One region of the Vibrio sp. Vb1554 genome, then DNA from elsewhere that is predicted to be linked to it. Evidence: riboswitches for the same ligand, from Rfam matches in the RefSeq annotation. Region 1 holds a riboswitch; the other holds the start of a gene.
What was found. Region 1 has a riboswitch for thiamine pyrophosphate ahead of thiC (phosphomethylpyrimidine synthase ThiC). Riboswitches for the same ligand answer to the same signal wherever they lie in the genome.
Positions count from the first base shown of each region.

Region 2: it holds a riboswitch for thiamine pyrophosphate, as region 1 does, so the genes downstream of both, thiD (bifunctional hydroxymethylpyrimidine kinase/phosphomethylpyrimidine kinase) here and thiC (phosphomethylpyrimidine synthase ThiC) in region 1, are expected to answer to the same signal.

Region 1 covers NZ_JAWPOJ010000043.1:24,017-29,413, reverse strand. Annotated here, with positions in the region: gene R8N28_RS22135 (multicopper oxidase family protein) at 1-588, shown strand, start outside; gene crcB (fluoride efflux transporter CrcB) at 712-1,095, shown strand; TPP riboswitch at 1,156-1,254, shown strand; gene thiC (phosphomethylpyrimidine synthase ThiC) at 1,418-3,358, shown strand; gene R8N28_RS22120 (thiamine phosphate synthase) at 3,358-4,773, shown strand; gene R8N28_RS22115 (HesA/MoeB/ThiF family protein) at 4,760-5,397, shown strand, end outside.
Region 2 covers NZ_JAWPOJ010000017.1:3,984-9,380, reverse strand. Annotated here, with positions in the region: gene tenA (thiaminase II) at 6-674, opposite strand; gene R8N28_RS14740 (ABC transporter substrate-binding protein) at 729-1,679, opposite strand; gene R8N28_RS14735 (ABC transporter permease) at 1,766-2,566, opposite strand; gene R8N28_RS14730 (ABC transporter ATP-binding protein) at 2,559-3,314, opposite strand; gene thiD (bifunctional hydroxymethylpyrimidine kinase/phosphomethylpyrimidine kinase) at 3,304-4,161, opposite strand; TPP riboswitch at 4,259-4,366, opposite strand; gene R8N28_RS14720 (TldD/PmbA family protein) at 4,678-5,397, shown strand, end outside.

The DNA of each region.
Region 1 (5,397 bases):
TTAGATGTCGGATTGATTGCTCCAAAGGCTGGAAAACGTGTTTATGTGCGTCAAATGAAAGGACGCTTCCCATTCCCTTTGTGCGAGTTTGACGTTGTTGAGTCTGACCTGTCGAACAACCAGAAACTGCCTTTATTACCTCTCAACCCTGTGCCAGCTCTCGATTTGAAAAATGCAGAGCAAATCGATTATGTGTTTGAGTGGGAGGGGGCGATCACTCCTGCTGATCAATCGGGCAAAGCGATCCCCCAATTCTGGCTGATGAACAAACGGGCTTGGGAAGGAATGAGCAAAGATAATATTCCAGCGCCGCTTTCAACATTGGAGATTGGAAAAACCTATATCTTCAACCTAAAGAACGTCACCCAATATCATCATCCTATTCATCTTCATGGACACACATTTACGGTTCTTGAGTTAGATGGCAAAAAACTCGACGAACCGTTTCATACCGATACGGTCTTACTTGGAAAAAACGGCAGTGCGAAAGCGGCATTTGTTGCAGATAAACCAGGGCGTTGGATGTACCATTGTCATGTAATTGAACATATGAAGACGGGTTTGATGGGGTACATTGAAGTAAAGTGACTCCTGTAACTTTTAAAATCTTGATAAGTTTTAAGCGCTATACTTTGCTGAATTCTAAGATTGTATAATCACTATTGCCGTAAATTTGATTACAATGTCGCCATTAACTTTTCTGGGGGAATTATGGGACAACTATCCGTTTTGGGTTTTATTGCATTGGGTGGTGCATTTGGTGCATGTTCTCGTTACTTAATTTCTGAACTTTGTGTCATTTTATTGGGGCGTGGTTTTCCATATGGTACGTTAACCGTTAACGTTGTTGGCTCATTTATGATGGGCTTATTGATAGCAGCTTTCGATAATGAACTTTTGGCAACGGAACCTTGGCGACAAGTGATTGGCTTGGGTTTTTTAGGGGCACTAACGACGTTTTCCACCTTCTCGATGGATAATGTGTTGCTTATGCAGCAGGGCGCTTTCTTTAAGATGGGGTTGAACGTATTGTTGAATGTAGTGTTAAGTATTTCAGCGGCGTGGATAGGCTTTCAATTATTGATGCGCAGCTAGCAAAGTAGTTAAAAATTGAACAGGTCGGCTTGGTTTCACCAAGCCGTTTTTATATACTGACATCACTTGTCGGAGTGCCATAAGGCTGAGACCGTTAATTCGGGATCCGTTGAACCTGATCAGATTAGAATCTGCGAAGGGAACAAGAGAAGATATTCACACCGGAGCTCTTTCTGGTTGATCTATCAAAAGTCGAATGTTGTTACAGGCAAATATCGTAAGCTTTAACTAGCCTTAATTTGACTCCTCTTGTCGCATCTATCCGCCAAGCATTTTTATCCAATTACTTTTTATCTAGTATAACAAAGCAAGGAAAAATGCTATGTCGAGTCGCAAACAAGCGAGACTGGAAGCAAAACAGTTCATTGATACACTCTCGGTACAACCGTACCCCAATTCAAGCAAAGTCTACGTAGAAGGCTCACGTCCAGATATTCGTGTGCCAATGCGTGAAATATCACTCGCTGATAGCCTTATTGGAGGCACAAAAGAAGCGCCTATTTTCGAGCCTAATGAGCCAGTACGCGTTTACGATACCTCGGGTGTATACACAGATCCAGAGCACACCATAGACCTCTATAGCGGCTTACCTAAGCTGAGAGAAGGGTGGATTGAAGAGCGTGCCGATACTGAGCTACTTGATGAAGTAAGCTCGGTGTACACCAAAGAACGCTTAGAAGACGAAACACTAGACGATCTTCGTTACGGTAATCTACCACGTATTCGACGTGCCAAAGATGGCCATTGTGTGACCCAATTGCACTATGCTCGCAAAGGTATAATCACCCCAGAAATGGAATACATCGCCCTGCGTGAAAATATGGGGCGTGCTCAATACCGCGATGAAGTGCTGAATCAACAGCATCCGGGTCAAAGCTTTGGAGCGAATCTTCCAAAAGACATTACCGCCGAGTTTGTGCGTAAAGAAGTCGCCGAAGGTCGCGCGATTATCCCTTCCAATATCAACCACCCAGAATCCGAACCAATGATCATTGGACGTAACTTTTTGGTCAAAGTGAACGCCAACATCGGTAACTCATCGGTCACTTCTTCGATTGAAGAAGAAGTAGAGAAACTAGTGTGGGCAACGCGCTGGGGTGGAGATACCGTTATGGATCTCTCTACTGGACGTAATATTCACGAAACTCGCGAGTGGATTCTACGTAACAGTCCAGTTCCGATCGGTACCGTACCAATGTATCAAGCGCTTGAGAAAGTGAATGGTGTGGCGGAAAACCTTAACTGGGAAGTGATGCGCGATACTCTGATCGAGCAAGCAGAGCAGGGCGTTGATTACTTCACCATCCATGCCGGTTTACTACTGCGCTATGTACCGATGACGGCAAAACGCGTTACTGGCATCGTCTCTCGTGGTGGTTCTATCATCGCGAAATGGTGTTTAGCGCATCACCAAGAAAGCTTCTTATATACTCACTTCCGAGAGATCTGTGAAATCTGTGCTAAGTACGATGTCGCACTATCTCTTGGTGATGGTCTGCGTCCTGGCTCGGTTGCTGATGCTAACGATGAAGCGCAATTTGCAGAGCTTCGTACTCTTGGCGAATTGACCAAGGTTGCGTGGGAATACGACGTACAGGTGATTATTGAAGGCCCTGGTCATGTTCCAATGCATATGATCAAAGAGAACATGGAAGAGCAGTTAGAGCACTGTCATGAGGCTCCTTTCTATACTCTTGGTCCATTGACGACAGACGTCGCTCCTGGTTACGACCATATTACTTCAGGTATTGGCGCTGCCATGATTGGTTGGTATGGCTGTGCAATGCTTTGCTACGTAACTCCTAAAGAGCATCTTGGTTTACCAAACAAAGAAGACGTGAAAGTAGGCATGATCACTTACAAGCTTGCTGCGCACGCCGCTGATTTGGCGAAAGGACACCCTGGTGCACAAGTTCGTGATAACGCGCTTTCTAAAGCTCGCTTCGAGTTCCGCTGGGAAGACCAATTTAACTTGTCGCTCGACCCAGATACCGCGCGTGCTTTCCATGATGAAACCTTGCCTCAAGAGTCTGGAAAAGTTGCTCACTTCTGTTCGATGTGCGGACCAAAGTTCTGCTCTATGAAGATTTCGCAAGAGGTACGAGAGTACGCAAAAGATACTGAGCAAGTTGCTGCGGACCAAGCTATATCGATCAAAATGCTGGATGATCCTCTTGAGGGGATGCGTCAGAAATCGCAAGAATTTAGAGATACAGGTTCTGAGTTATACCACCCAGCAGCACATGCCGAGGTAAGTGGCTAATGAGCAAAATCCTTATTCCGTCATCATTGATTGAACTGACAGGTTTAGTTCAGCAATGTTTGTTGTTGGCGAAAGAACAGGGTTTTAACATTGAAGACATTGAGTTGGGTGTGAGCCCAACTCAATCTATTCAGCTTGTTCGTGACCAACAGACTACGCACATAACGACAGACCTTATTGATGGTTATGACTCTGAGCATGAGAGTTCATTTGTGCTCTATTACCGCTCTGCTTTGTCGGTAGAAGCGTGTGCTAAGCAACCGTCGAAAGCGATTTATATTGGCATTGCTGATACGCAGGTATCCGATGAAAAGGAGAAAGTGCTTCAGCTTGATATCTGGCGTCACCCAATTAACAACGAAGTGAGAGCGCTTTCCGTTAAGTCCAAATTCAACGCAATGTTCGATCCCGAACATCATCTTGCTTGGATAGTAACGCTGACAGTACTCGATTTTCCTATCGAAGATGCGTTAACACTTGCTCGAGGAATGCTAACTCAACAAGCGAATGTTTCACGTGAAACACTGTTTAATGACAACCTTGACGAGGGACGAACTACTCAGTGGGCTGCCCAATTTGATGATTTCCCCACACCTGTACTGGAGGATAACCGACTAGGTATTCAAGTTGGTTGGTCTGCACAAGGTGAGAGCGTTAGCTTTCCAACTCTAACTAAGCAAAGTCTAGGGCTCTATCCAGTCGTTGATGATGTTGCTTGGATTGAGCGTCTACTGCCACTAGGCATCAACACTATTCAACTGCGAATCAAGAACCCACAACAAGCCGATTTAGAACAACAGATCATTCGAGCAATTGAGCTAGGTCGTCAGTATCAAGCACAAGTGTTCATCAATGACTATTGGCAGTTGGCAATCAAGCATGGCGCTTATGGTGTTCACCTAGGACAAGAAGACATAGAAGAATCGAATTTAGCTCAGCTAACTAAAGCGGGTATTCATCTTGGTCTTTCTACTCATGGTTATTATGAACTACTGCGCATCGTACAAATTCATCCTAGCTACATCGCACTAGGGCATATTTTCCCAACCACCACTAAACAGATGCCATCGAAGCCACAAGGTTTGGTGCGCTTGGCGCTGTATCAAAAGCTGATTGATAGCATTCCTTATACAAATACAGAGGCTGCTTTCCGCCCTTCAAAAGACAAAGCAGTTAGTGACCATGTGCTTGGCTTTCCGACGGTCGCGATTGGTGGTATTGACCAATCTAATGCAGACCAAGTTTGGCAAACAGGTGTTTCTAGCTTAGCAGTAGTGCGTGCTATTACGTTGGCAGAATCACCTCAATCGGTCATCGAGTTCTTCGCACAACTGATGAAGGAAAGACAGCTAACGTTCACTGATCAGAATAGTGAGTTGGCGGATACCAAGAGAGGCGAGCATGCTCACGGATAAGCAGTTCCTTCGCTATCAGCGCCAAGTCGCTCTGCCTGAAATTGCCGAAATTGGGCAAAAGCGTTTGAGCAAATCGCATGTGCTGATCATCGGTTGTGGTGGGTTAGGGAGCGCAGCGAGTTTGTACTTGGCATCAGCGGGTGTTGGTAAATTGGTAGTGGTCGATGACGATGAAGTTGATAGCAGTAACCTACAACGTCAGATCATTTATCGTGAACAAGACCTACAAGTTGCGAAAACAAAAGCGACTGTAAAGCAACTGACTGACCTTAATTCTATGGTTCAAATTCGTGCCCTCAATAAGCGATTAGACAAAGCACAGCTTCAGCTTGAGGTGATACTAGCGGATGTGGTGCTCGACTGCACCGATAACATGCCAACGCGTCAGCTCATTAACCAAGTTTGTTTCGAGCAAAATACGCCGCTCATCTCGGCGGCGGCAATTGGTTGGCAAGGGCAATTCGCTGTCTTTGATTATCAAACGCAGATTGAACAAGAAGCAGAGAGTACAGCCTGTTACCGCTGTTTGTATCCGTTCGACGAATTACCGCAAACGCAAAAGTGCAGTGAGAGTGGTGTCGTCGGTCCGGTGGTGGGCACACTTGGCAACTACCAAGCGATAGC
Region 2 (5,397 bases), on a different contig from region 1:
TCCGATTAATCTTGCTGAGCGTTCAGACCTTGTTGCCAGAATGCTACTTCCATACGCGTTGCGGTTTTGAATACCTGAATCAGGTTTTGACCGCGCTGGCTGTTGATATCAATTTCTGCTAGCAACTGATTAAAGTGTTCTGCCCCTTTTGCGACACCAGATTGGAATTCCTCACCACCGTAGAGGTTGATCCAACTTGCATATGGGTTGCCTTCGATTACGGTCTTTTCATCTTCAATCAGCACCTTACCGATTACGGCATAACCGATGGAGCATGGCGCTAGTGCCGCGTATAGATCAACAAGATCGCCCGTCATGCCAGCATCTAATACGTAACGGGTGTAAGCCACAGTGCCGAAATCTTCTGGCTCGTTTTCTAAGTCGGATTCTGTCAGTCCCCATTGCTCACAGTAAGTCACGTGGTGGGCGATTTCAGAATCGAGCAATGCGTGTACGCTTGGTAGGGCACGGCGCATGTCATCCAAAGTACGTGCTTTGTAGATCGCTAATGCGTAAGCTCGTGCGTACTGCTTTAGGAAAAGAAAATCCTGCTTTAGGTAATGCAGAAAACAAGGCTGAGCCAGAGTGCCTTGCGCCAATTGCTGCACGAAAGCATGCTCAGTGTATTCTTGCCAATCTTGGCGGCAAGCGTCGATCAAATCTTGGTATTTCATTATGAGTATCTCGTTATCAAAAGACCCTAGGCTTAGATCCTAAGGTCAGTAGAATTAGTCAAAGCTCGGTACGTAATCTTTCGCTTTTGGCAGTGTTTCGATGATGTTTTGTGAATACATGAACTGCGCATAATCATCGTAGCGTTTCAGATCTACTGCGGATGGACGAAGAGCGAAACGAGTTAGCGTGTCGTTCCAAGCGCGTTGGTTAAGCTCGTTGTTGAGCGTGTCTGGTGAATAAGCCACGAACTCTTTCCACGACTCTTTTGGATGGTTAACGATGTAAGTGGTCGCTTGCTCTAGTGCTTTGTTGAATGCCTTGATGGCTTCTTTGTCGTAGTTTTTTGCATTGGCTACGAAGACTAACTCGTCATACGCTGGCACGCCGTGTTCTTCAGGGAAGAAGGCCTTAGCTTTATAACCTTCTAGTGCCAGTTGGTTGGTTTCGAAGTTACGTAGACCGCCCCAAATCGCATCCACCTTGCCAGACGCAAGAGACGAAGACAGCGCCCAACCTACGTTGATGATTTGTACGTCAGAAAACTTCACGTTTTCTTGCGCTAGCATGGTGCCGATTGTCGCTTCTTCGTTGCCTGCGATCGCAATACCGATCTTCTTGCCTTTTAAGTCGCCAAGGTTTTCATTCTTACCGTTGTCCAACACCATCAACGTGTTGAGTGGCGTAGCAATCAAAGTCGCAGAGCGGATTAGTGGCAAACCAGCCGCGACATCGATGGTTAGGCTTGGTTGGTAAGAAATCGCCATGTCGACTTTACCCGCCGCGACCAACTTAGGTGGCGTGCTTGGATCTGCCGGCTCCTGAATGTTGACCTTCAAACCTTGCTCTTTGAAGTAACCACGCTCTTTGGCAATCACGATAGGACCATGGTTTGGATTGACGAACCAATCCAACATCAGTGTCATCTCTTTTTCAGCGGCAAGAACGTTGGTTGATACCACTGAAGCGAGTAGAGCAGCAGCGCTCATAAGTTTGTTTTTATTCACGGGGTTCTTCCTTTTCTTTCCCAATTTTCTTTGGTTATTTTCTGTAATTATTTGCTTTCCCAATTTTCTTTGGTTATTTTCTGTAATTATTTGCTTTCCCAAGGGATGGCTTTTTTCAATAACTTATCGGTGATGAAGTAGAGTGAGATAGACAGTACGGCGAGGATAAACAGCGCCGCAAACATCTCGTCAATGATCATGCGAGCGTTGGCTTGGAGCATCAGATAACCCAAGCCTTCGCTTGAACCTACCCACTCACCGACCACTGCTCCAATTGGCGCAATAACGACGGCAACACGAATACCTGAGGCTAAAGTTGGTAGTGCGGCTGGCAATTGAATATGACGAAGTAGCTGCCATTTAAACGCGCCCATGGTCTTGGCAAGGTCGAGGTAACCTGTTGGCGTATTGCGCAAGCCGTCATAGCAACATGTCGTGACGGGGAAAAAGATGATGATCGCCGCCATGACTACTTTTGATGCAATGCCGTAACCCAGCCAAAGCATGAGCACTGGCGCGATGGCGAACACAGGGATCGCTTGGCTAGCAATCAGAATAGGCAATAACCAACGCTTCAGCGGCTCGAACATCAGCATTTGCAATGCGAACAGCAAACCCATCGATAATCCAAGCGCCAAGCCAAATAAGATCTCTTGCGCGGTAACCCAAGTATGTTTGAGCAGGACATCGTAACGAGTGACCAATCTATCCAGCACTTCAATTGGTGAAGGTAAGATGAAGCTTGGCATGTCGAATATCACCACGACCAACTGCCACAATCCCAAGATCACCGCTGTGCTGATAACTAAGCGCAGAGCCGGATGGGTCACGCGTTCTTTTTTACTAATACGTGCCGAAACGGAGTTGTACTGAGTCATATCACTCATAGTCTTTCTCCAATTGATCCAAAATCGCTTGTTGAAGCGCGGCGCACTCTCCATCGAGAACTCGGGGCGGCTTGGAGTCTGGAACGACCAAGTGCTGAGCTTGCGCAGGTGTGCCTTGCAACACATAGAGTTGGTGAGCTAATCGCACCGCTTCTTGTGGGTCGTGGGTAATCAGAACAACCGTCTTATCTTTCAGCAATTCGGCAGACAAGGTTTGCAACTTATGACGAGTAACCGCGTCCAGTGCAGAGAAAGGCTCATCCATCAGAACTAGAGGCTTGTCTTGCATCAGAGTGCGAGCAAGGGCAACACGTTGTCTCATGCCGCCAGAGAGCTGAGCTGGCTTAGCATCCGCGTAATCGGCGAGTCCCACTTGGCTTAGTAAAATCAGTGCACGTTGTCTATTTTTCTCTGGTGCTTGCTCTTGAGAAAATCGAGAACTGAGGCAGACGTTGTCTAACACATTCAACCACGGTAGCAATAAATCCTGCTGAGCCATGTAAGCGATACGGTCATGCAGTGCAGCGCCATCCGTTGTGATGAGTTCGCCATGCCAGTCAACTTGGTCATCCAGCAGGCCAGCTAAGTAACGCAATATTGTGGTTTTCCCGCAGCCACTTCGTCCGAGTAATACCGTCCATTTACCGACGGGAATGGTCATGTTCATTCCTGCTAAAGTCGGTGTTTGGCTATCTTTGTATCGCAGACTAGCATCGGAAAGCTGAATGCCAATCGCGTTAGCGAACATAAGTATGACCCGCAAAAAAGTGGTTCACAGGGCCATGGCCTTTACCTACATCCAATTCATCAGCGTGTGCGATAGCTTGGCTGATGTACTGCTTACCCAGGTGCACCGCTTTGTGTAGGTTGTTGCCTTGGCCAAGATAAGACGCGATAGCAGAAGACAGCGTGCAGCCTGTGCCATGAGTGTTTTTGGTTGGAAAGCGTTTAGCGCTGATTAACTCGGCACTGTCTTGCATGATAAGCAGATCGTTGCTGTTTTCATTTTCTTCAAGGTGACCGCCTTTGAGCAGAATAGCTTTGGCGCCAAGCGCACGAAGGTCGGTAATCATATCGTTCATTTCAGATTCTGATTGAGGCATTGGCTTACCCGTCAATGCTGCGCCTTCGGGTAGGTTAGGGGTAATGATGTCTGCGAGCGGAATCAATTCTTCTTTTAAAGTGCTGATTGCCGACTGTTCCAGTAATAGATCACCGCTAGTGGCCACCATTACAGGGTCAATCACGAGGTGTTTTGGCTGGTATTGCTTAATTTTGTCTGCAACGACTTTGATGATGTTGGAATCTGCCAGCATGCCCACTTTGACTGCAACGATGTTGAGGTCGGTAAATACTGCATCAAGTTGGCTCTCTACATGGTCGAGAGGAATGGGGAAAATCGCAGAAACGCCTTGGGTATTTTGCGAAGTAATCGCCGTGATTACCGAGCAAGCAAAACTGCCGGTTGCGGACATCGCTTTGATGTCGGCTTGAATACCTGCACCGCCACCACTGTCTGAGCCCGCGATGGTCAATACGATAGGGGTAGGCAAGGCTGGCGTGTGATGTGAATGAGGTTGTGATTGCTGCGTCATGGTCGCTCCTACTACAAGACGTATAGGAACTGACTTTGACCGTTGCAGATAGATCGATTTTTCGATCGCTATCGCTTACCTAAGAGGGGCGACGAAAGGCAAAGTGTGCATAGTTCCCTACGTCAGTGCTAACTGAATCAGGTTCAACGGGTCTCGAATTTCGATCTCAGCCAACACTTGTCGTGTGGCCCCCCGACTATTTCGTTCGGATGATAGCAGGACCATTGCGGAAGGGATACGTTTTTTGAGCGTAATTATAATGAGTATTCAATTATGCGAGGTGAGTGATAAAGTAAGCACCTAAATGGTTTGCTGGGTGGAATTTACTAGTGCAACGCTCTGGTGAATGAGCAGAACCTGGAATATTTAATAAATAATCGTGGTCTCGTTAAGCAAGGATTAGCACAAAACAAGGTTAAAAAACTGTTAAAATTTAACGTATTGCCAATTTAACTTTGTTGAACTTTTTCACAGTTAATTAGGATGGCTAAGACGATCATCGAGCAAGGAGACTTCATGCTTAATTCTGTAACAGCGAAGTCAGTGATCGATCATGCGCTCTTTTTGGGGGCTGATTTCGCTGAACTATTCGTTGAACATCACCAAACCAACACTGTCCAGATCGCATCTGGTGAAGTGGATAAGGTTAACTCGGGTATCGATTTTGGTATCGGTATTCGTCTTTTTTTCGGTCATAAGGTGCTTTACGGTTACACCAACAGCACAGATGAAGCCGAACTAAAGCGCGTAACCTCGCTGCTTGCTGCAAAAGACAAGCGTGAGCAAATCGCGTCAGCGGGTTCTTTGAATTTGAACCGCTACCCAATCCAACATGGTTGCCGCATGCCACTAAGTAAGGATGCTAACCTAGATTCAAAAATCGCGTTTCTATTGAAAGTTGACCAAGCCGCACGTGCTGAGAGTGAGCATATCAGCCAGTTTATTGGCAGCGTGCTTCAGCGTGAACAACAAGTGTCTATCTTCAACTCAGAAGGTCTACACGTTGACGATACTCGTCATTACATCCGAGTTGCTGGTAATACCGTCGCTCAAAAAGGTAATGAGCAGTCTTCTGGTATGGAAGGTCCTGGCGCTCTTGCTGGTTGGGAATTCAGTGAACAGCTTGATGCCAAAGAGCTAGGTCAAACTATCGCGCAACAAGCGTTGGTAAAACTTGGCGCGGATGCTTGTCCATCGGGTGAAATGCCAGTGGTAATTGGTAACGGCTTTGGCGGC